One region of the Streptomyces sp. NPDC047974 genome, then DNA from elsewhere that is predicted to be linked to it. Evidence: riboswitches for the same ligand, from Rfam matches in the RefSeq annotation. Region 1 holds a riboswitch; each other region holds the start of a gene.
The links. A riboswitch is a leader RNA that binds a small molecule or an ion and turns the genes downstream of it on or off. The one in region 1 is predicted to bind S-adenosylmethionine.
Positions count from the first base shown of each region.

Region 2: it holds a riboswitch for S-adenosylmethionine, as region 1 does, so the genes downstream of both, AB0E19_RS23560 (IclR family transcriptional regulator) here and AB0E19_RS06285 (aminotransferase class V-fold PLP-dependent enzyme) in region 1, are expected to answer to the same signal.
Region 3: it holds a riboswitch for S-adenosylmethionine, as region 1 does, so the genes downstream of both, thrC (threonine synthase) here and AB0E19_RS06285 (aminotransferase class V-fold PLP-dependent enzyme) in region 1, are expected to answer to the same signal.

Region 1 covers NZ_JBEZNU010000003.1:118,961-126,494, reverse strand. The annotation lists gene AB0E19_RS06300 (response regulator transcription factor) at 1-656, shown strand, start outside; gene AB0E19_RS06295 (SLC13 family permease) at 737-2,167, shown strand; gene AB0E19_RS06290 (glycerate kinase) at 2,164-3,315, shown strand; gene AB0E19_RS06285 (aminotransferase class V-fold PLP-dependent enzyme) at 3,326-4,720, opposite strand; SAM riboswitch class IV at 4,935-5,051, opposite strand; gene trpD (anthranilate phosphoribosyltransferase) at 5,138-6,202, opposite strand; gene AB0E19_RS06275 (cytochrome bc complex cytochrome b subunit) at 6,333-7,534, opposite strand, start outside.
Region 2 covers NZ_JBEZNU010000017.1:24,857-32,390, reverse strand. The annotation lists gene AB0E19_RS23570 (SpvB/TcaC N-terminal domain-containing protein) at 1-1,043, shown strand, start outside; gene AB0E19_RS23565 (SMI1/KNR4 family protein) at 1,043-1,522, shown strand; SAM riboswitch class I at 1,749-1,890, shown strand; gene AB0E19_RS23560 (IclR family transcriptional regulator) at 2,085-2,807, shown strand; gene AB0E19_RS23555 (hypothetical protein) at 2,920-3,168, shown strand; gene AB0E19_RS23550 (MBL fold metallo-hydrolase) at 3,165-4,151, shown strand; gene merB (organomercurial lyase) at 4,176-4,883, opposite strand; gene AB0E19_RS23540 (AraC family transcriptional regulator) at 4,976-5,800, shown strand; gene AB0E19_RS23535 (aldo/keto reductase) at 6,010-6,924, opposite strand; gene AB0E19_RS23530 (RHS repeat-associated core domain-containing protein) at 7,142-7,534, opposite strand, start outside.
Region 3 covers NZ_JBEZNU010000014.1:85,974-93,507, forward strand. The annotation lists gene groL (chaperonin GroEL) at 1-941, opposite strand, end outside; gene AB0E19_RS20940 (cold-shock protein) at 1,266-1,469, opposite strand; gene AB0E19_RS20945 (MoaD/ThiS family protein) at 1,884-2,162, opposite strand; gene thrC (threonine synthase) at 2,195-3,505, opposite strand; SAM riboswitch class I at 3,523-3,665, opposite strand; gene AB0E19_RS20955 (glucosyl-3-phosphoglycerate synthase) at 3,787-4,728, shown strand; gene AB0E19_RS20960 (hypothetical protein) at 4,767-6,599, shown strand; gene AB0E19_RS20965 (trehalose-6-phosphate synthase) at 6,700-7,534, shown strand, end outside.

The DNA.
Region 1 (7,534 bases):
ATCGCGTGCTGATCGCCGAGGACGAGGAGCGCATCGCCTCCTTCGTCGAGAAGGGCCTCCGCGCCAACGGCTTCACCACCTCCGTCGCCGCCGACGGCGACACCGCGCTCGCCTGGGCGCTCACCGGCGGCTTCGACCTGATGGTCCTGGACATCGGACTGCCCGGCCGGGACGGCTTCACCGTCCTGCGGGAGCTGCGCGAGGCCCGGGTGACCCTGCCCGTCCTCGTCCTGACGGCCCGCGACTCCGTCCGGGACACCGTGGCCGGCCTGGAGGGCGGCGCCGACGACTGGATGACCAAGCCCTTCCGCTTCGAGGAGCTGCTCGCCCGGATCCGGCTGCGGCTGCGCACCGCCGCCCGCGCCCCCGAGGTCACCGTGCTCCGCAGCGGCGACCTCGGCCTGGACCTGCGCACCCGGCGGGCCCGCGCCGGGGAGCGGACGGTGGACCTGACCGCCCGTGAGTTCGTCCTCCTGGAGCTCTTCCTGCGCCACCCGGGGCAGGTGCTCTCACGGGAGCAGATCCTCTCCCACGTCTGGGGGTACGACTTCGACCCCGGCTCCAACATCGTGGACGTCTACGTGCGGGCGCTGCGGAGGAAGCTGGGCGCCGAACGCCTGGAGACGGTGCGCGGCATGGGGTACCGGATGCCCTGACGCGCCCGGCCCGGGGTGCGTGAACCTTCCTTCATGGAGGGCTCATCCCAGGCTCACCGGCCGCCCGGAGGGTGGTTCCCGTGAACCTCTCCCTCCGCCGGACGGTCTGGCTCTGCCTCGCACTCGGTGTCTGCGCGGTGCTCGCCGTCCCCGGCACCGCCCCCGGCCTGGACGGCGGGGCCCGGCTGACCCTGGCCGTCTTCGCGCTCGCCACCTGCGCCTGGATCGCCGCCCCCGTCGACGACACCTACGTGGCGCTCGGCGCCGGGCTCGCCCTCACCGTCACCGGGGTGATCAGCGCCGACGCGCTCTTCGCCACCCTCGGCGACGCCACCGTCTGGCTGCTGATCTGCGCCTTCGTCCTCGCGGCCGCGGTGACCAGGACCGGGCTCGCCGGCCGGGCGGCCGCCTTCCTCGTCACCGGTGCCGGCTCCGTACGCCGGCTGGTCCACCTCACCGCCGCCGCGCTGGTCGTCACCTCCTTCGCCGTCCCGGCCACCTCCGGGCGCGCGGCGCTCGCCCTGCCGGTCTTCCTCGCCCTGGCGAAGGCGCTGGCCGGCCGGCGCCGGCTGGTGGTGATGCTGGCGCTGCTCTTCCCCACCGTCATCCTGCTGTCGGCCGTCGCCACCCTGATCGGCGCGGGCGCCCACCTCATCACCGTCGGGGTCCTCCTGGAGCGGACCGGCGAGGGCATCGGCTTCGCCCGCTGGCTGGTCCTCGGCCTGCCGCTCGCGGTCGTCGCCTCCCATCTGGCGGCCGAGGCGGTGCTGCTCACCACCACCCGCCGCGAGGACCGGCGCGAGCCCGTACGGATCACCGTCGCCGCCCTCCAGGAGCACTCCCCCACCCCGGTGTCGGGGCCGCTCACCGCGCCCGAGCAGCGCTGTCTGCTGCTGCTCTGCACCGTGGTGGCGCTGTGGTGCGCCGAGCCGCTGCACGGGGTCTCGCCGGCCGTGGTCGCGCTGATCGGCGCGATTGTCGCCTCCACCCCCGCGCTCGGCACCGTCCGGATGAAGGACGGACTGAAGGCGGTGCCCTGGCCGATGCTGCTCTTCATGGCGGCGACCACCGCGATGGGCGTGGCCCTCGTCGACTCCGGCGCGGCCGGGTGGTTGGTCGGCGGGATGCCGGCCGGGCTGCCCCCGTGGGCCTTCCTCGGCGCCGTCGTGGCCGTGAGCACCGCCGCCCATCTGGTGCTCCAGTCCCGCTCGGCCCGCTCCTCGGTCCTGGTGCCGCTGGTGGTGGCCGCGGCGGTGGGCGCCGGGGTCAACCCGGTGGCCGCCGCGCTCGCCTCCACCGCCGCCGCCGGGTTCTGCCAGACGCTGCCCGCCTCCGCGAAACCCGTCGCCCTCTTCGCCGAACCACCGGACGGCGTCCCCACCTTCACCCCCCGCGACCTGCTGCGGCTCTCCGCCGTACTCGCCCCGCTCAGCGCCGCCCTGGTGCTGTTCTTCGCCCTCGTCGTCTGGCCGCCGCTCGGCGTGCCCGTCCTCCTGGAGTCCCAGCCGTGAGCCTGCACATCGCCGTCGCCCCCAGCGGTTTCAAGGAGTCCCTGTCCGCGCCCGAGGCCGCCGAGGCCATCGCCGAAGGGCTGCGCCGGGTCCGCCCGGACGCCGTCGTCGACCTGATCCCGCTGGTCGACGGCGGGGAGGGGACGGCCCGGGCGCTGGCCGCCGCGACCGGGGGCAGGCTGCTGCCCCGGGTCGCGACGGGCCCCCTCGGCCACCCGGTGAGGACCCACTTCGCGCTCCTCGACCACTCCTCCGCGGTGGTCGAGATGGCGGCCGTCGCGGGCCTCTCCCTGGTGCCGGCCGACCGGCGCGACCCGGGCGCCACCACCACCTACGGGGTGGGGGAGCTGATCCGGGCCGCGCTCGACGCCGGGGTCCGCCGCGTCCTGGTCGGCTGCGGCGACTCCGGCACCTCGGACGGCGGAGCGGGTGCGCTCCAGGCCCTCGGCGCCCGACTCCTGGACGCCGAGGGAGCCGAACTCCCCCTGGGGGGTGGCGCGTTGACACGTCTCGCCCGGATCGACCCGGCCGGGCTCGATCCGCGGCTCGCGGCCACCGAGCTGCTCGTGGCCTGCAATCCCTACAACGTGCTCACCGGCGAGCGGGGCGTGGCCCGGGTCTTCGGCCCGCAGAAGGGCGCGGACCCGGAGCGGGTCGAGGAGCTGGCGGCGGCCCTGGACCGCTGGGCCGCCCTGCTCGTACGGGACCTGGGCGCGCCCGCCGGGATCGGGACGGCTCCGGGGTCCGGTGCCTCCGGCGGGCTCGGCGCGGGACTCGCCGCGCTCGGCGCCCGGCTGCTCCCCCGCTTCGAGGTGCTGCTCGACCACGTCGACCTGGACGCCCGGCTGGCCCGCGCCGACCTGGTGATCACCGCGGAGGGCGCCCTGGACGGTCAGACCGTGCGGGGCAAGGTCCCGGCGGAGGTGGCCCGCCGGGCCAGGGCCCACGGGGTGCCGGTGCTCGCGCTGGCCGGGACGCTCGGCCGGGGCGTCCACGAGGTGCGGGCGGTGGGGGTCGACGCCTACGGCTCGATCCTGCCCGCGCCCGTGGCACTGCCCGAGGCGCTCGACCGGGGCGCCGAGTTCCTGGCGGACGCGGCCGAACGCACCCTGCGCATGGTCCTGTTGGGGACGAGGCTGGCCGCCTGAGCGGCCGGTGTCAGCCGCGGTCGGGCACGCAGCGGCCGTCCTCCGTGCGGTACTTCCACTGGGCGCCGTCGCGGACGAGCTCCTTCACGGCGCCGACGAAGCGCTCGACGTGCTCGTCCGGCGTACCGGCGCCGAAGCTGACGCGGATGGCGTTGAGGGACCGCTCGCCGGGGGCGGCCGGCTCGGGGGCGCCGCACTCGCCGACGTCCTGCGGGTCGGAGCCGAGGAGGGTGCGGACCAGCGGGTGGGCGCAGAACAGGCCGTCGCGGACGCCGATGCCGTACTCGGCGGAGAGGGCGGCGGCGAAGTGGGAGCTGTTCCAGCCCTCGACCACGAAGGAGATGACGCCGACGCGCGGGGCATCGTCGCCGAAGAGGGAGAGGACGCGGACCTCGGGGACCTCGGCGAGCCCGGCGCGGACGGTGTCGATGAGGTGCTGCTCGCGGGCGACGAGGGTGTCGAAGCCGGCCTCGGTGAGCGCCTTGCAGGCGGAGGCGATGGAGTAGACGCCGATGACGTTCGGGGAGCCGGCCTCGTGGCGGGCGGCGGTGGTGTGCCACTCGACGTCCACGCCGCCGTCGGCCCGGCGGGCCACCGTGCGGGAGGCGCCGCCGCCGGCCAGGTACGGCTCGGCGGCCTGGAGCCAGTCGGCGCGGCCCGCGAGGACGCCGGAGCCGAAGGGCGCGTACAGCTTGTGTCCGGAGAAGGCGACCCAGTCGACGTCCAGGTCCTTCACGGAGACCGGGTGGTGGGGGGCGAGCTGGGCGGCGTCGAGGACGATCCGGGCGCCGTGCGCGTGGGCGGCGGCGGCGAGTTCGCGCACCGGCCACAGCTCGCCGGTCACGTTGGAGGCGCCGGTGACGCAGACCAGGGCCGGGCCGTAGGGGTCACGGTCGGCGAGGGCCCGCTCCAGCGTCTCGACGGCCTGGGCGGGGGTGCGCGGGGCGTTGAGGTACGTCACCTGGGCGTCGCGCCAGGGCAGCAGGGAGGCGTGGTGCTCGGTCTCGAAGACGAAGACCTGGCAGTCGGCGGGGACCACCTGGGCGAGCAGGTTGAGCGAGTCGGTGGTGGAGCGGGTGAAGACGACCTGGTCGCCGTCGCGGCAGTCGAGGAAGGCGGCGACGGTGGCGCGGCTCTGCTCGAAGAGGTCGGTGGAGAGCTGGGAGAGGTAGCCGGCGCCCCGGTGCACGCTGCCGTAGTACGGGGCGTAGGCGGCGACGTCGTCCCAGACGCGCTGGAGGGCGGGGGCGCTGGCCGCGTAGTCGAGGGCCGCGTAGGTCACCTCGCCGCCGGTGACGAGCGGGACGGTGACGTCCCGGCCGAGCACGGGCAGCGGCCCGGTGCAGCAGGCGTCGGCGTCGGCGGCGGAGGCGGTCTCGACGGCGGTGTTCGGGCGTGCGGACATGGCGGAATCTCCCGGCGGGACGAGGCGAGTGGCGTGAAGGACCCGCAGGGCGACGCCAAGGGGCGTACCGCGTACGGGTGTTGACCTCGACGCGCGGCACGGGAAGAGAACGGGTGGCCGCACGGAGGTGGGAGGAAGGGGCCGGAGGCCCTAACGCATTCGCTTGCTCACGAGACCGCTCCCTCGAGGACCAGGACCCCAGGGATGGCGCAGGGGTCCGCGCTTGCCGAGGACCTTGCTGTCCACGGCCTGGTCTTCACCCGGGGCACCCCGCCACGGACGGAGGGTTGCCGGACAGCCAGCCGGGGCTTGAGGGCTGTCACTCATGACCTGTCGCCGAACGTATGCCACCGCTCGCGGTCCGCGCAACCCCGTCCGCATTCCGGAACGGGTGTCGCGCGGACCGCGGCGGGCGGCTCAGGCGTTGCTGGCGGCGATCCAGCGGTCCAGGGCCGCGCGGGCGGCCCCGGAGTCGATCGACTCGGCGGCCCGCGCCATCCCGGCCCGCAGCTGGTCCGCGAGGGTGCCCTCGCCGGGCTCCAGGGCGGTGAGCGCCGCCGCCGCGTTGAGCAGCACCGCGTCCCGTACGGGTCCGGTCTCGCCGGCCAGGAGGCGGCGGGCCACATCGGCGTTGAAGGAGGCGTCGGCGCCGCGCAGCGCCTCCAGGGGCGCGTAGTCGATGCCGACGTCCTTCGGGTCGAAGACCTCCTCGCGGACGGCGCCGTCCCGGACCACCCACACCCGGGAGGTGCCGGTGATGGTCAGCTCGTCCAGGCCGTCGTCGCCGCGGAACACCAGGGCCGAGTTGCCGCGCTCGGCGAAGACCCCGGCGACGATCGGCGCCATCCGCGGGTCGGCGACGCCGACGGCCTGGGCGCGCACCCGGGCCGGGTTGGTGAGCGGGCCGAGCACGTTGAAGGTGGTGCGGATGCCGAGCTGGCCGCGGGCGGCGGCGACGTGCCGGAGGGAGGGGTGGAACTTCACCGCGAAGCAGATGGTGATGCCGGCCTCCTCGGCGACCTCGGCGACCCGCGCCGGGGTGAGGCCGAGGTTGATGCCGAGCTTCTCCAGGACGTCGGAGGAGCCGGAGGCGGAGGAGGCGGCGCGGTTGCCGTGCTTGACGACCTTCGTGCCGGTGCCGGCGACGACGATCGAGGCCATCGTGGAGATGTTGACGGTCTTGGCGCCGTCGCCGCCGGTGCCGACGATGTCGACGGCCGGTCCGGGCACCTCGATGGTGTTGGCGTGCGCGTACATCGTCCGGACCAGCCCGCTGATCTCCTCGACGGTCTCGCCCTTGGCCCGCAGCGCCACCATGAAGCCGGCGATCTGGGCGTCGGTCGCCTCGCCGCTCATGATCAGGTCCATCGCCCAGGCGGTGTCGTCGGCGGAGAGGTTCTTCCCCTCCAGGAGGCCGTTCAGGAGGACGGGCCAGGAGCGGCCCGCCGTGGTAGGTCCTCCAGCGGGGGTCACAGCGCTCATGGCAGCTCCTGATGATCGTGCGTCGGATACGGGGTCCAGCCTATCGATCCGCGGGAACGGCAAAGAGCCCCGTCCATCGAATGGACGGGGCTCTCGCCGTGGCGACCTACATCAGGAGGTCAGGAGGGTCTCAGTGGTGGCCGTGGCCGCTCTGGATCTCCTTGTACTCCTCAAGGGTGGGCTTGGCGACCTGGTTGTCGTCGCCGTAGTAGCCCTTGTTCAGCTTGACCCGGAGCTTCTCCATCGCGCCGATCTTCCGCTGGACGCCGTTCTCGTCGACGGCCGGCGGCAGCGCGGCGGGCTCGTACTGCTCGTGCGCGGTGAGCTTGTACAGCTCGCCCTGGCTGAGCGGCTCGTGGACCTCGACGAACTCACCGTGCGGCAGGCGCTTGATGATGCCGGACTCGCGACCGTGCAGCACCTTGTCCTTGTCCCGGCGCTGGAGGCCGAGGCAGATCCGCTTGGTGACGATGAACGCGATGACCGGGCCGACGAAGAAGAAGATCCGCACGAACCAGGTGATCGAGTTGATCGACAGGTGGAAGTGGGTCGCCCAGAGGTCGTTTCCACCACCGACGAGCATGATCATGTACGCGGTGATCCAGGCGACACCGAAGGCGGTGCGCGTCGGAGCGTTGCGCGGGCGCTGCGCGATGTGGTGCTCGCGCTTGTCACCCGTGATCCAGGACTCGATGAACGGGTAGACCGCGATGGCCGCGAGGACCGCCGGGAAGATCGCCAGCGGGATCATCACACCGAGGACCAGCGTGTGGCCCCACAGGTTGATCTCCCAGCCCGGCATGACACGGATCAGACCCTCGGCGAAGCCCATGTACCAGTCGGGCTGGGCGCCGGTGGACACCTGGTCCGGGCGGTACGGGCCGAGCGCCCAGATCGGGTTGATCGAGGCGACCGCGGCGATCACCGCGATGACGCCGAAGACCAGGAAGAAGAAGCCTCCGGCCTTCGCCATGTACACGGGGAGCAGCGGCATGCCGACGACGTTCTTGTTCGTCCGGCCGGGGCCCTCGAACTGCGTGTGCTTGTGGACGAACACCAGGATCAGGTGCGCGACCACCAGGCCCAGCATGATGCCGGGGAGCAGCAGCACGTGCGCCGAGTAGAACCGCGCGACGAAGTCGCCGCCGGGGAACTCGCCGCCGAAGAGGAACATCGACAGGTACGTGCCGACGATCGGCACGGACAGGATCGCGCCCTGCATGAAGCGGACACCGGTGCCGGAGAGCAGGTCGTCCGGGAGCGAGTAACCGGTGAAGCCGGTGAACATGCCCAGGAAGAACAGCAGGAAGCCGAACAGCCAGTTGATCTCAC
Region 2 (7,534 bases), on a different contig from region 1:
ACGTCGGAGCCTGTGCCACCGCGGTGCGGGACACCGCGTCCTCCGTGGGAACGGCGGTGTGGAACGACCCGGTCGGTGTCGCCAAGGCCGTCGGTGCCGCGGCCTGGGACGAGGCGACCGGCGAGATCCGCAACGAGTGGAGCCAGGGCAACTACGGAAAGGCCATCGGCCGCGGGGCCTTCGGGGCCGTGGAGGCCGTCTTCGGGGCGAAGGGCCTGAACAAGATCGCCAAGGTGGGCCTTCCGCCGTGCAAGAACAGCTTCACGCCCGGCACCGAGGTCGTGATGGCGGACGGCTCCGGCAAGCCGATCGAAGAGCTGGAACCCGGCGACCTGGTTCTGGCCACGGACCCCGAGACGAACACGACGGAGGCCAAACCCGTCACCGCCCTGATCTCCGGCGAAGGCGAGAAGCACCTCGTGAAGATCACCGTCGACACCGACGGCCCCGCCGGCGAGCGGACGGCCGCCGTCACCGCCACCGACAACCACCCGTTCTGGATCGAGTCGCTCCGCGGCTGGCTCGACGCCGAGGACCTGCGTCCGGGGATGGGGCTGCGCACCGACAAGGGCGCGTCCGTCGCGGTCGTGGCGGTGGAGGAGCGGACGGCGCCGCGGCAGCGGGTGCACAACGTCACGGTCGCGGACCTGCACACGTACTACGTGCTGACGGGTGGGACCCCGGTCCTCGTCCACAACTGCGGCGGAGCCGTGCCGCAACACCCGTCGACGTGCAACTGCGCGAACGGCGGCATACCGCAGGTGAGGAACGGCAAGCTCGCCGGCGGCGTCCACCCGGTCACCGGCGTCCCGTTCGACACGCAGGGATTCCCCGACTTCTCCGCCTGGCGCCACCCGCAGGTCGCGGACGTCCGGATCCAGCTCACGGGAGACAGGAAGAAGGACTTCGCGCTGGCCAACAAGGCGTCAGGGCTACGGGGGACCCCGGAAGGCTGGACCTGGCATCATCACCAGGACAGCGGGCTCATGCAGCTCGTCGACCGGGACATCCACGCCGAGACGGGCCACACCGGAGGATTCTGATGACGGAGGAGCTGTTCGACGACAGCGACTACTACACAGGCCCTCGGCTCGACAAGGAGATGGTCCGTCGAGCCGAGGAGGACCTGGGGGTACGGCTGCCGGACAGCTACGTCGAGACGCTCCTCCTCCGCAACGGCGGCACCCCGCGGCGCCGCTGCTACCCGACGCCGTTCCGCACGTCGTGGGCCGAAGACCACTTCGAGATCAGCGGCATCCGTGGAATCGGCGGAGCCCGGGGGATCGACGCCCGGTCCGGAGGGGGAAGCGCCTACCAGATCGAGGAATGGGGATACCCGGACATCGGAGTGGTGATCTGCGACACCCCTTCGGCCGGCCACGACACGGTGATGCTGGACTACTCCGAGTGCGGACCGTACGGCGAACCCGCCGTGGCGTACATCGACGAGGACCGTGTGCCGCGGCGGGTGGCGAGGTCGTTCGCCGAGTTCCTCCAACGACTGGAGCAGACCCGCGAGTAGGCGCGGGGGCGAGCACCGGACGGCTCCCGGCCGGCGCCCGGCCGGACCCAGGTGATCGGCATGCCCCGGGCCTGCGCCACCGGGCAGGCCCGGACACTCGGTGACGGCGTGGGCCGGCAACCCTGGGACGACAAGTACTGCGCTTCCCGGGGCCTGCCTGATCCGGCGCCCTCCCGCGCGGGACGCCGTTGCCCGGTAGCACCCGAAGTCTTGTATGGTTTCTCGCGAATCATCCAGAGGGGTGGAGGGACCGGCCCTACGAAGCCCCGGCAACTCCCCGGTCGACTCGGCGTTCCATGATCGCCGCGCGTCGTCGGGATCAGTGCCAACTCCGGCCCGCGCCAACGTGGCGCGGGAAAAGATGAGGAGACACGGTGCTCTCTGTGCTGCCTTTCACCCCGGCCCTGTCCCGCCCGGGCTTTCCGCGTACCCGTCTCGTGATCGTCGCGGCATTCCAGCCGACCGCCTCGGCTCTTTCCCGCTGATCATTCCTGCCCTCTCTCCCCCGGGCGAGGTCTCTGCGAGCCATGGCTCGCAGATCGAGACTGGAGTACCCCCTTTCATGAGCATTTCGGTCATTTCCAGTGGTGTGGGCGTCCTCGACAAGGCAGCGGTGATCCTCGACGCACTGGCGTCGGGCCCGGCCACTCTTGCCGGGCTGGTCGCCTCCACCGGCTTGTCACGGCCCACGGCCCACCGACTCGCCCTCGCACTCGAGCGCCACCGTCTGGTCGGCAGGGACCTGCAGGGCCGCTTCGTCCTCGGCCCTCGGCTCGGCGAGCTCTCGGCCGCCGCGGGCGAGGACTGCCTGCTGGCCGCCGCCGGCCCGGTCCTCACCTCCCTCCGGGACACCACCGGCGAGAGCACGCAGCTCTACCGGCGCCAGGGCGAGATGCGCGTCTGCGTCGCCACCGCCGAGCGGACCGCCGGCCTGCGCGACATCGTGCCGGTGGGGTCCGCGCTTCCCATGAAGGTCGGCTCCGCCGCCCAGATCCTGCTGGCCTGGGAGGAACCCGAGCGCTTCTACGAAGGTCTGCAGGGTGCCCGCTTCACGGCCGCCGCCCTCAGTGGCGTACGGCGCCGGGGCTGGGCCCAGTCGATCGGAGAACGCGAACCCGGCATGGCCTCCGTCTCGGCACCGGTCCGCGACTCGTCCCAGCGTGTCGTCGCCGCCGTCACGATCAGCGGCCCGATCCAGCGCCTCACCCGAAACCCCGGTGTCCGGCTCGCGCAGGCCGCCGTCGACGCGGCCGACCGCCTCACCGAAGCCGTCTCGCACCCCTGACCCCGCCAGCACGACGTGGCGGCCCTGGCTCTCCCCCGCCCGCCCGAGCCACCGCCCGGCTCCTCGGCCACACCGTTCGCGCCGCAGCACGCACCCGAAGGAGAGGACGTACGTGGAAGACCGCATGCGGCAGGAACAGGCGAGTCCCGCCGCGCGAAAGCGCGTCCAGGACAGCTTCGTCCTGCAGGACCCGACGTCCCACCTCGGTGCACGGATCACCCACATCGGCACCGTCCTCAAGCCCGGACGCCCCCTGACCGTCTGCCGGCTGGATGTCTACGGCGTGCAGGCCGACGGCTCCCGCAAGCTCGTCGCCGACGGCCGGCAGACCCTGATCCGCGTCGCCAGGACCGCCCGGTGAGCCCCCGACCGGCCCCTCCCGTCCTGCCGTCGTGGCTGACGTGGTGGCAGCGGCCCTTCCCCGACGCCAACACCCTCCTGCTGCCCGGACGGCAACCGGCCCTCGTCGACAGCGGCTTCGTCGGCCACGCCGACGAGACAGCCGCCTGGGCCCGGGCGAACGCCGGGACCATCGACCTGGTCGTCAACACCCACTGGCACTCCGACCACGTCGGGGGCAACGCCCTCCTCCAAGCCGGGGGCGCCGCCATCGCCGCGGGCACCCCGGAGGCCGAGCCGATCTCCCGCCGGGACCCGGGCTGCTGCGCCGCCGAGTACCTGGACCAGCCGGTCGCCCCGTACACCGTGGACGTCCCGCTCGAGGACGGCCGGCTCCTACGGCTGGGCGATGCCGACTGGGAAGTCGTCCGCACCCCCGGCCACACGCCGGGCCACCTGGCGTTGTGGCAGCCGGAGGAGAGGCTGCTCGTGGTCGGTGACGCACTGTCGGACTACGACGTCGGCTGGGTCAACCTCGCCCTCGACGGCCCCGACGCGGCCGACACCGCACTGGCCTCGCTCAAGCGGATGGCCGACCTCGATCCGCGCCTGATACTCCCCTCCCACGGCCCGATCCCCACCGACCCCGCAGCCGCGTTCGCCGCCGCCCTGCGCCGTGCCCAGCGGCTCGTCGACGACCCGGCCGGAGCGGTCTGGTACGGCGCACGGCGGATCTTCGCCTTCGCCCTGATGATCCGCGACGGGATTCCGGCCGACGAGGTCGAGCCGTACCTCCACGCCCGTGCCTGGCTGACCGACGCCGCCCGCCTCCTGGACGTGACCCCCGAGGACCTCGCCGCCGAACTGGTCACCACCATGCTCGGCAGCCGTGCCGTCGTCCTGCGCGACGGCCGCCTCCGCGCCGCCGCCGACCACGCTCCCGTGGCGGCCGAGACGCTCCGTGTGCCGTACCCGCGGGCTTGGCCGGGCACGGGGCCGCGCTGAGCGCGGGGCGGGAGGGATCCCTTCTCAGTCGGGCAGGCCCCAGAAGGAGCCGTGCAGGCCGACCTCGGCGAAGTAGGAGGCCGCGGCGGCGGGGTCACGGCGGACGTAGCCCGCGTCCAGGCGTCCGGTGTACCAGTCGCCGGCGAAGCGCCACAGCGTGGGCAGGTCCATGACGTAGCCGCGCTCGTGCCCCGTCCTGTGCAGCCAGGTGTCGACGCAGTCGGTGGAGCAGAACAGGCGCTGGTTGCCGCAGGTGCGCACGACGTCGTCCCAGGCCCGGTTCATCGGGGTGAGGAAGTGGGCCACCTGGTCGCCCTTCGGGGGTGCCTCTCGGCCGACCACCCAGGCGTGCGGGGTGTCGCAGGCCGGGCAGCGGGTCGCGACCAGTACGTCGGGTTCGTCCTTCAGCAGGTGGGGCAGGGCGAACGAGTCCCAGGCGCACCCGCCCCACCACAGGGTGTGCGCGCCCATGACGGAGAAGCCGAGCGGCACGGAGGCGAACGGGTGGGCCATCACGACGCGGTCGCCGTCCTTCGGATCCAGGACCAGATCGTGGCGCGTGTGGAGGGTGCGCAGTTCCTGGCGCACGCGGTCGGGAGCGAGCGCGGTGAGTGCGGCGGTCTCCGGGACGCTCGGAGCCCGGCCTGTGCGTGCGAAGCCGTGGTAGACGGCCAGGCGGACCCTCTCCGTCCCGTCGAGGCTCATCGGTACTGTCGAGGCGTTCTCGGTCATTCCTGTGGTTCCTTCGCTGATGGAGGCGATGGGTCCAGCGTGCGCCCTGGGCACGGGCAGGGGCTTGAACGCTCGTGCGGGACAATGGGGGCATGACGTCTTCCGGGGAGCGCGCCGCCTACTGGCGGGTTCCCGGGCTCGCGCTGGAAGCCCTGGACGCCCGCTTCGAGCGGTACGCGTATCCGATGCACGCCCACGACACGTACTCGTTCGGAGTGACCGATCACGGTGCGCAGTCCTTCGTGTGCCGGGGAGGGCGGCACGTCAGCGCGGCCGGGCTGGTCATGGCGTTCAATCCGGACGACCCCCACGACGGGCGGTCGGCCGTCCACGACGGCTACCGCTACCGGATGCTGCACCTCGGCGAGGACCACGTCCGGGAGGTGCTCGCCGACGCGACGCCCGGCACATCCGGGCTGCCGCTCTTCGCCACCCCGGTCGTGGACGACCCGGCCCTGGCCCGAGCCGTCGCCCGCCTCCACACCGCGGTCACCGGGAAGGCACCCCGCCTCGTCGTCGAGGAACGCCTCACCGCCGCCGTGCTGGCGCTGAGCCGTCACGCGTCGACGAGGCCGGCACCGCTGCCGGAGCGCCCGGGCCGGCTGGACCTGGCAGCCATGGAGCGGGCCCGGCGTCTGCTGCGGCAGCGGTTCGCCGAGAACCTCTCCGCCGACGACCTGGCGCGGGCGGCCGGATGCAGCCGCTTCACGTTGTACCGGGGCTTCCGCGCGGTGTACGGCTTCGCCCCCAGCGACTACCAACGTGATCTACGGCTGCGCCGAGCCCGCGCACTCCTGGCCGAGGGCATGGCACCGGCGACAACGGCCGTCGAGACCGGCTTCGCCGACCAGGCCCACCTCACCCGCTGGTTCACCCGCACCTACGGCGTCACCCCCGCCGCCTACCGCGCAGCGTGACGCCCTCGGTGCTGCCGCCCTCGACTCACGACACCCGCCAGGGTCCCAGCCGAGTGTCGTCGGCAGAGGCGGTGTGCCCTCGCCGACGGCGCCTTCCCGCGTCCCGGAACGATCGATCTGGATGGCGCTGCCGCCCTCCTCGGACACCATGCCGTGCTGCCCGGCGTGTCGGCGTTCTCGGGCAGGCGGGAGGGCGCGACGTCCGGGCTTCAGGCGGAGGTCGTGGGGTCTCCCTCGCCCCAGGCGAGGCCGGGGCCTCGGTCCAGGCGACGGATGGCGTCCATGTCGGCATCCTCGATCCGAAGGGACAGGACGTCGAGGTTCTGTCGCATGCGGTCCGGGTCGGTGCTCTTGGGAAGCACCGGGTAGCCGTTCTGTACACCCCAGCCCAGGAGGAACTGGGCCTCGGTCACTCCGTACTTGTCCGCCAGCTTCTTGAAGGGGTGGTCGGGCCGCTCACCCTCGGCGCGCATCTCCTCGGTCTTTCCGCTCGCGTGGCCCGGGGCCGTTCGCCAGGTGGAGAGCGGGGCGAGGCTGCTGTAGGCGACGGGCATGATGCTCTTGTGGTGCAGGTAGGCGACCAGTTCGGGCTTCTGGGACCAGGGGTGCAGTTCGATCTGGTTGGCGTGCGGGACGGGAAGCCCCGCCTCGATCAGCTCGTCGATGTGTGTGGCGTTGAAGTTCGAGACACCGATCGCCCTCGCCTTGCCGTTCTCGTACGCCTCGGCCAGCGCCTGCCACTGCTCCAGGCGCTGCTCGCGCCCGAAGGGGGCGTGGATGAGGTAGAGGTCGACCTGCTCCAGCCCGAGCCGTTCGAGGCTTTCGTCCAGGGAACGGGCGGCCTCCGCGCCGGTCTTGTTGCGCTCCTGCGTCAGCGGCCACAGCTTGGTCGTGACGAAGATGTCGTCGCGTTCGAGACCTGCCTGCCGCACGCCACGGCGCAGACCTTCGCCAACTCCGGTCTCGTTCTCGTAGACCTCGGCCGTGTCGACGTGCCGATAGCCGGCGACCAGGGCGGTCTCGACGGCGGCGGCGGCCTCGTCGTCCGGGATGAGGTAGGTGCCGAAGCCGACCAGGGGGATCCTGACCCCGGGGGTCAACTCGCGCTCGTGCGTGGTCGTCATGGTGGCTCCTTGCCGGTGCGGTGGTGTCGCGTGGTGGTGTCGCAATGATCGTCTCCATGCTGAGGCATGGCGGCCTCTCCTACGTCTGCGACATCGTGGAGGAAGCGTTCGGCACCACGGCCCGCAACGTCGACTGCGTGCCCGAGGGCCGCGCCTTTCAATCGTCACGAGGGTCTGGTGCTCGTCCTGGGCGGGCAGAGTGCGGTCCGTCGGAACGTCAGAACCACTTCCACGGCTTCAGCGTGCGGTCCCAATCGATCTCGTCGGGGTCCAGGGTGAGGTTGTCCGTGACGTAGTCGTACGCGGCCTCGGGAGCGTGGACGATGGCGTCGCCCACCGCGACCGCCGCCGCGGCGCCGGCGCCGAGAACCCTCGAGCCGGTCGCCTCCTCGACCCAGGACCCGGCATCCAGGCACATCTCCTGATCGACGTAGTTCTCGTAGAGGTTGGTGCCGATGCGCACCCCGATCACGCCCGAGCTCACCACGGCCGCGGGGGCGCCCAGCCAGCGGCCGGCGCTGAGGAGCGTGCTCGACTCGGCGGCGATGCCGCCGAGCTCCAGGGCCCCGCCCAGGTACGCGGAGGTACCGACCGCGGCGCCCGCGTAGTC
Region 3 (7,534 bases), on a different contig from region 1:
AGGTCGAGACCGGCCGACTCCAGCTTGAGGCCGACCTCCTCGGAGATGACCGTGCCGCCGGTGAGGATGGCGATGTCCTGGAGCATGGCCTTGCGGCGGTCGCCGAAGCCCGGGGCCTTGACCGCGACGGAGCGGAAGGTGCCGCGGATCTTGTTGACGACCAGGGTCGACAGGGCCTCGCCCTCGACGTCCTCGGCGATGATCAGCAGCGGCTTGCCCGACTGCATGACCTTCTCCAGGAGCGGGAGGAGGTCCTTCACCGAGGAGATCTTGGAGTTGACGATGAGGAGGTAGGGGTCCTCCAGGGAAGCCTCCATGCGCTCCATGTCGGTCGCGAAGTACGCCGAGATGTAGCCCTTGTCGAAGCGCATGCCCTCGGTGAGCTCCAGCTCCAGACCGAAGGTCTGGGACTCCTCGACCGTGATGACGCCTTCCTTGCCGACCTTGTCCATCGCCTCGGCGATGAGCTCGCCGATCTGGGTGTCGGCGGCGGAGATGGAGGCGGTGGAGGCGATCTGCTCCTTCGTCTCGACCTCCTTCGCCTGGTCGAGCAGGGCGCCGGAGACGGCCTCGACGGCCTTCTCGATGCCGCGCTTGAGGGCCATCGGGTTGGCACCGGCGGCGACGTTGCGGAGGCCCTCGCGGACGAGCGCCTGGGCGAGGACGGTGGCGGTGGTCGTACCGTCGCCGGCGACGTCGTCCGTCTTCTTGGCGACTTCCTTGACCAGCTCGGCGCCGATCTTCTCGTACGGGTCCTCGAGCTCGATCTCCTTGGCGATGGAGACACCATCGTTGGTGATCGTGGGGGCGCCCCACTTCTTCTCGAGGACGACGTTGCGGCCCTTGGGGCCGAGGGTGACCTTGACGGCGTCAGCGAGCTGGTTCATGCCGCGCTCGAGACCGCGCCGGGCCTCCTCGTCGAACGCGATGATCTTGGCCATGTGAAGTGGTCCTCCCGGACATGGGGTGGATAACGCTCCAGGACCGCGCCGACGCCCGCGACGGACGGCCTCCGCGCACCGTGTGGTTCCTTGCCCCACCCGGGTCGGCGGCCTCGTCGTGCCCAGTCCTCGTAGCACTCTCACCTTCCGAGTGCTAACGCCAATGATTAGCACTCGACCCATGCGAGTGCAAGCGACTCTCGTGGATCGGGCACCTCCACGCCATCCGCGCGCGCGAGGCGTCCGGGAACGCGCGAGGGGCCCACAGCCCTCAGGCTGTGGGCCCCTCGACGACGAGACGTCGGTGGCCGATCGCTCCGTGCCTCAGGCGGTCACCTTGACCATGTCCGCCTGCGGACCCTTCTGACCCTGCGAGATCTCGAACTCGACTCGCTGACCCTCTTCGAGGGCGCGGTACCCATCCATCTGGATGGCGCTGTAGTGGACGAAAACATCCGCACCACCGTCGACCGCGATGAAGCCGTAGCCCTTCTCCGCGTTGAACCACTTGACGGTGCCCTGAGCCATGCCTAACTCCCCTATTACTTACTGGCCCTTGCGCGGATCCGCACTTCACGGACCCGGGTCAGAACCTGCGCCGGAACGCGTCGACCGCGGCTGAATGTATCTGTCCAACTGCCCTCTGCAACAGGGCAATCCACTGGGAATTCTGGAAGGCGCGGAAAGGGGAATCGGGGAGAAATCCATGAATTGCCGGGCAACTCGGGCCGGGCGAAAGCGGCATAAGGGGCAGAGTGCCTATGCTTTTCGGCCGCTTCTTGGCCCGTTCTCGTCAGGTCCGCGGCCGCTCTCATATGCGCCTGGCATGAGCGGCGGAGGGGGCTTCCCCAACTCTATCGCGCTCAACCATGCAGAATTGCCCCCTCCGCTTTCTCGCGCGGAAGGGGCAATTCTGTAGCGAAAGCTACCAACAGGTAAGGATCAGCAGCCGCCGGCGACGGCCGGGATGATCGAGACGCCCGCGCCGTCCGGCGTGGCGGTCTCCAGGCCCTGCTCGAAGCGGACGTCGTCGTCGTTCACGTAGACGTTCACGAAGCGGCGCAGCTTGCCCTGGTCGTCCAGGACGCGGGCGGCGATGCCCGTGTGGTTCTTCTCCAGGTCGGCGATGACCTCGGCGAGGGTGCCCCCCTCGGCGGGGACCTCGGCCTGGCCGCCGGTGTAGGTGCGGAGGATGGTGGGGATGCGGACGTTCACGGCCATGTCGATGCTCTCCGTACGGGTGTCGGCGGGTGTCAGTGGGCCAGGCCCGCGTCGCGGAACGCGTCCAGGCTCGGGCGGATGGTGGCGGTCGCCTGAGAACTGTCGGCAACGGCGTCCAGGGTCTTGAGCCCGTCACCGGTGTTGAGGACGACGGTGGTGAGGTTCGGGTCGATGACGCCGGCCCCGACGAGCTTGCGCGCCACGCCGACGGTCACGCCGCCGGCCGTCTCGGCGAAGATGCCCTCGGTCCGGGCGAGCAGCTTGATCGCGTCCACGACCTGCTCGTCGTTCACGTCCTCCACCGCGCCGCCGGTGCGGCGGGCGATGTCGAGGACGTACGGGCCGTCGGCCGGGTTGCCGATCGCCAGGGACTTGGCGATGGTGTTGGGCTTCTGGGGCCGCACGACGTCGTGGCCGGCCTTGAAGGCCGCCGACACCGGGGAGCAGCCCTCGGCCTGGGCGCCGAAGATCTTGTACGGCTTGTCCTCGACGAGGCCCAGCTTGATGAGCTCCTGGAGCCCCTTGTCGATCTTGGTGAGCTGGGAGCCGGAGGCGATCGGGATGACCAGCTGGTCGGGGATGACCCAGCCGAGCTGCTCGCAGATCTCGTACGCCAGCGTCTTCGAGCCCTCGCCGTAGTACGGGCGGAGGTTGACGTTCACGAAGCCCCAGCCCTCGCCGAGCGGGTCGCCGATGAGTTCCGAGCAGAAGCGGTTGACGTCGTCGTAGTTGCCCTCGATGGCGACGAGGTCACCGCCGTACACGCCGGCCATGACGACCTTGCCCTGCTCCAGGTCGTGCGGGATGAAGACGCAGGAGCGGAAGCCGGCGCGGGCGGCGGCGGCACCGACGGCGCCGGCGAGGTTGCCGGTGGAGGAGCAGGAGAGGGTGGTGAAGCCGAAGGCGCGGGCGGCCTCGATGGCTTGGGCGACGACCCGGTCCTTGAAGGAGTGGGTCGGGTTGCCGGAGTCGTCCTTGACGAAGAGCTTGCCGGGGGCGACGCCGAGCTCGCGGGCGAGGTTGTCGGCCTTGACGAGCGGGGTCCAGCCGGGGTTCAGGTTCGGCTTCTCGGCGACGTCGGCCGGGACGGGCAGCAGGGGCGCGTACCGCCAGATGTTCGCGGGGCCGGCCTCGATCCGCTTCCGCAGCTCCTCCGGGTCGCCGAGGGGCAGTTCGTAGGCGACTTCGAGGGGGCCGAAGCAGAGCTCGCAGGCGAAGATCGGGCCGAGGGCGAAGATCTCGCCGCATTCGCGACAGGAAAGCCCGGACGCGGGACCGAGATCGACGGTGGTGCCGGTGGTGTCAGCGGCGGCGGCAGCGGGTGCGGAGGTCTGTACAGCCATGGAGGGGAGGCCCTTTCTCCTCATCTTCCTCATGACGCATTTCGCCATGAGACGGATTTGGCACCTTCCCTAGCCGGGGGCCTCGCTGGTGCAAGACAAACCGACTGGAGGGTTGCCGGGGCTTCAACGGGCCGTATCCCTCTGCCCCTCTGGATGAGCGGTATTCGATTGTGAGACGCGGGCGGGACCCCGACATGCATCGGGCCTCCGCGTTGTTCAAGACTGTAACCGAAGGCTTCGAAGGTGGAGACGGTCGTCCGATCCGCGAGATGGAGATCACGTTGCTGGAAGAAGTGGAGCGCTGGCTGACCCGGCGGTCCTGGTCCGTGTCCGACCGCCCCCTGGAGCGGGTGCTCGCCGCCAAGCGGGGGACGACGGTCAGCGTGGTGCTGCCCGCGCTGAACGAGGAGGCGACGGTCGGGGACATCGTCAGCGTGATCCGGCGCGAGCTGATGACCGAGGCGGTGCCGCTCGTCGACGAGCTGGTGGTGATCGACTCGGGCTCCACCGACCGCACCGCCGAGGTCGCGGCGGCGGCCGGCGCGCGGGTCGTCGCCCGCGACGACATCCTGCCCCGCATACCGGCGGTCCCGGGCAAGGGCGAGGTCCTGTGGCGCTCACTCATGGTGACCGGCGGGGACGTCGTGTGCTTCGTCGACGCGGACCTGCGGGACTTCTCGGCGGACTTCGTCACGGGGATCGTGGGCCCGCTCCTCACCGACCAGGACGTCGATCTCGTCAAGGCCATGTACGACCGCCCGTTCGGTGACACCCCTGGTCAGGGCGGCCGCGTGACGGAACTGGTGGCGCGCCCGCTGCTCAACCTGCACTGGCCGCGCCTCGCCGGCTTCGTGCAGCCGCTGGGCGGCGAGTACGCGGCCCGGCGCTCGCTGCTCGAACGGCTCCCCTTCCCCGTCGGTTACGGAGTGGAGCTGGGCCTCCTCGTCGACGCGCTGCACACGGTGGGCCTGGACGCCCTCGCGCAGGTGGACGTCGGGGTCCGCAAGCACCGGCACCAGGACGGGCAGGCGCTGGGCCGGATGGCGGCGGCGATCTACCGCACGGCGCAGCTGCGGCTCTCCCGGGGCCATCTCGTACGCCCCGTGCTCACCCAGTTCGAGCGGGGCGAGCACGGCTTCGAGCCGCGCACGTACGCGGTGGACACGGAGGAGCGCCCGCCGATGGTCGAGATCGCGGAGTACGCGCAGCGCCGCGTGGCGTAACATCCGCAGATGATGTGTTTTGCCTACATTGCCCTTTTATGTACTTCAGATCATCGCGCCCGCTCCTCCGCGTGCTCGCGGCGGGCTCCCTCGCCGCGGGCGCGCTCTCGCTGACGACGGCCGGGCCCGCCGCCGCCGACGTCGTCGAGCCCTTCGGCGAGCGGTACCAGGAGTCCCTGTACGGGGACTTCACCACCATCGGCAACACCGTCATGGGCTGTCCGCAGACCCCCGCCGACCTGGCGGCCCGCTGCGCGACCGCCACGAGGGGCGAGGGCGCGGACGACGACGACGCCTTCGTGATGCGGCGCCTCGACACCGCCGGCACCGGTGACGCGTACGGCTCCAGCACCGGCCGGGTCCGGCTCCCCGAGGGCGCCGAGGTGGCGTACGCCCGCCTCTTCTGGGGCGGCAACGACGGCACGCACCGGGGCCCGAGCGGGGCGCGGCTGAAGCGCTGCGACCTCTCCGGCGCCGATGTGGCGCCCTCCCCCGGGGACCCGGCGACCACGGCCCCGCTGCTCTCGGTCGGGGCGAAGGCGGCGGCGCCCGTCTCGATCGACAGCATGGTCGTCGACCCGGCCGGCACCGGCGGTCCGCACTACTACACGGGCGAGTCCGACGTGACCGCCGCCTTCGCGGGCGTCTCGGGGACGGACGCGCCGGTGGCGGTCGGCGTGAGCGGCGTCTGGGCGCCGGACGGCAAGGGCTGCGTCGCCGGCTGGTCCCTCACCGTCGTGTACCGCTTCCCCGGCCCCGACCCGGCGAAGGCGCCGGAGCGGCGCTCCGTCCACGTCTACGGCGGGCACGTCCTCCAGCGCTCGACCTCCCCGGCGACGACGATCACGGTGGACGGCTTCCACCGCTCCCCGGGGAGGGCGCGGGCGAGCGTGACGGCGTACGAGGGCGACGGGAACACCCCCGGCGACAGGTTCCTCGTCGACGGGAAGAACGTCACCGAGGCGCACACCGGCGACACCGGCGACACCGGCGACTTCTTCGTCGGAGACGGCGACGGCGCGGTCTCCCCGGACCTCGTCGACAACCTGTCCGTCGACGCGAAGGAGTTCGACGTCCCCGACGGCGCGGTCCCGGTCGGCGCGACCTCCGCCGAGCTGGCCTTCTCCACCGACGGCGACACCTACGTGCCCTCCGGCCTCGCCTTCTCCGTGCCCGTGCCGGACCTGGAGGTCACCAGGACCGCGCACCCGCGCACGGTGAAGCCCGGGGACACCCTCACGTACACGATCACCGCGAAGAACGTCAGCGGGCTCGACCACCCGGACGCCTCCTTCGCCGACGACCTCACCGGGACCCTCGACGACGCCGACTACGCGGGCGACGCGAGGGCGGACCTGGGCGAGGTCGCGTACGGGAAGCCGAGGATCGGCTGGACCGGCGACCTCCCGGCCGGGAAGACGGCCACCGTCACGTACTCGGTGAAGGTGAAGGACCCGGCGACGGGCGACGGAAAGCTCCGCAACGCGGTCGTGGTGAGCTCCCCGCGCTCCCACTGCGGCGAGGGCGGCGAGGGCGGCGAGGACCCGGCGTGCGCGGTGACCGCGGAGCTGGAGAAGCCGGACCCGAGCCCGTCCCCGTCGACACCGGAACCGTCGGCGTCCGGGCCCACCGGCCCGACGGACGGGCCGACGGAGCCCACCACCGGCCCGACCGCCCCGTCCCCCTCGCCCTCCGTGACCACCCCCACCGCGCTCGCCCCGCCCCCGGCTCCCGGCCCCCCGCACGGCGGCGGCTCCATGGCCGAGACCGGTGCCCACGGCGAGCGGCTGTGGCTGCTCGGCGCACTGGCCGTGGTGCTCGCCGGCACGGGCCTGGTGGCGAAGGCGGCCTTGCGAGGCCGGCGCGGCTGACGCGGCCGACGCGGCTGACCTGCGGCGACGCAGCGTGGCCGGATCAGCCCGTCTTGTATACGTACGTTTGAGCGTTTACGGGACGGGCTAGGTTCGCCACATGGCTTCCGTACTCGTGGCATCCAACCGAGGCCCCGTCTCGTACACGCTCGGTGACGACGGCACGCTCTCCTCCCGCAGGGGCGGCGGCGGCCTCGTCTCCGGCCTGAGCGCCGTGGACTCCCAGGACGGCCTGTGGGTGTGCGCGGCGCTCGGCGACGGCGACCGCGAGGCCGTCCGGCGCGGCGTCGCCGAGCCCGGGGTGCGGATGCTGGACATCGACCCGGAGGTGTACGCCGACGCCTACAACGGCATCGCGAACTCGGTGCTGTGGTTCCTCCACCACCACCTGTACGACATCCCCCGCGAGCCCGTCTTCGACGCCGCCTTCCGCCGCCGCTGGGACTCCTACCGCGCCTACAACCGCGCCTTCGCCGAGGCGCTGGCCGCCGAGGCGGCCGAGGGCGCGGCGGTCCTGGTGCAGGACTACCACCTGGCGCTCGTCCCCGGGATGCTGCGCGAGCTCCGCCCCGACCTCAGGATCGGTCACTTCACGCACACGCCGTGGGTGTCGCCGGAGTACCTGCGGATGGTGCCGGACGACATCGTCGAGGAGCTGCTGTGGGGCATGCTCGGCGCGGACGAGCTCGGTTTCCACACCTGGGGATGGGCGTCCTCCTTCATCGGCTGCTTCCAGCAGCGCGAGGACGGGACCGGCTACGCCCAGGGCGTGTGGCCGAGCGGCGACCCCTGGTACGGCGTGGAGTGGCGCCGGTACGGCACCGGGAAGGGCCGGACCCGCGTCCGGGTGTACGCGCTCGGCGTCGACGGCGACGAGCTGCGGGCCCTCGCCCACCGCCCCCAGGTCGACGAACGCCTGGCCAGGCTCCGCGAGG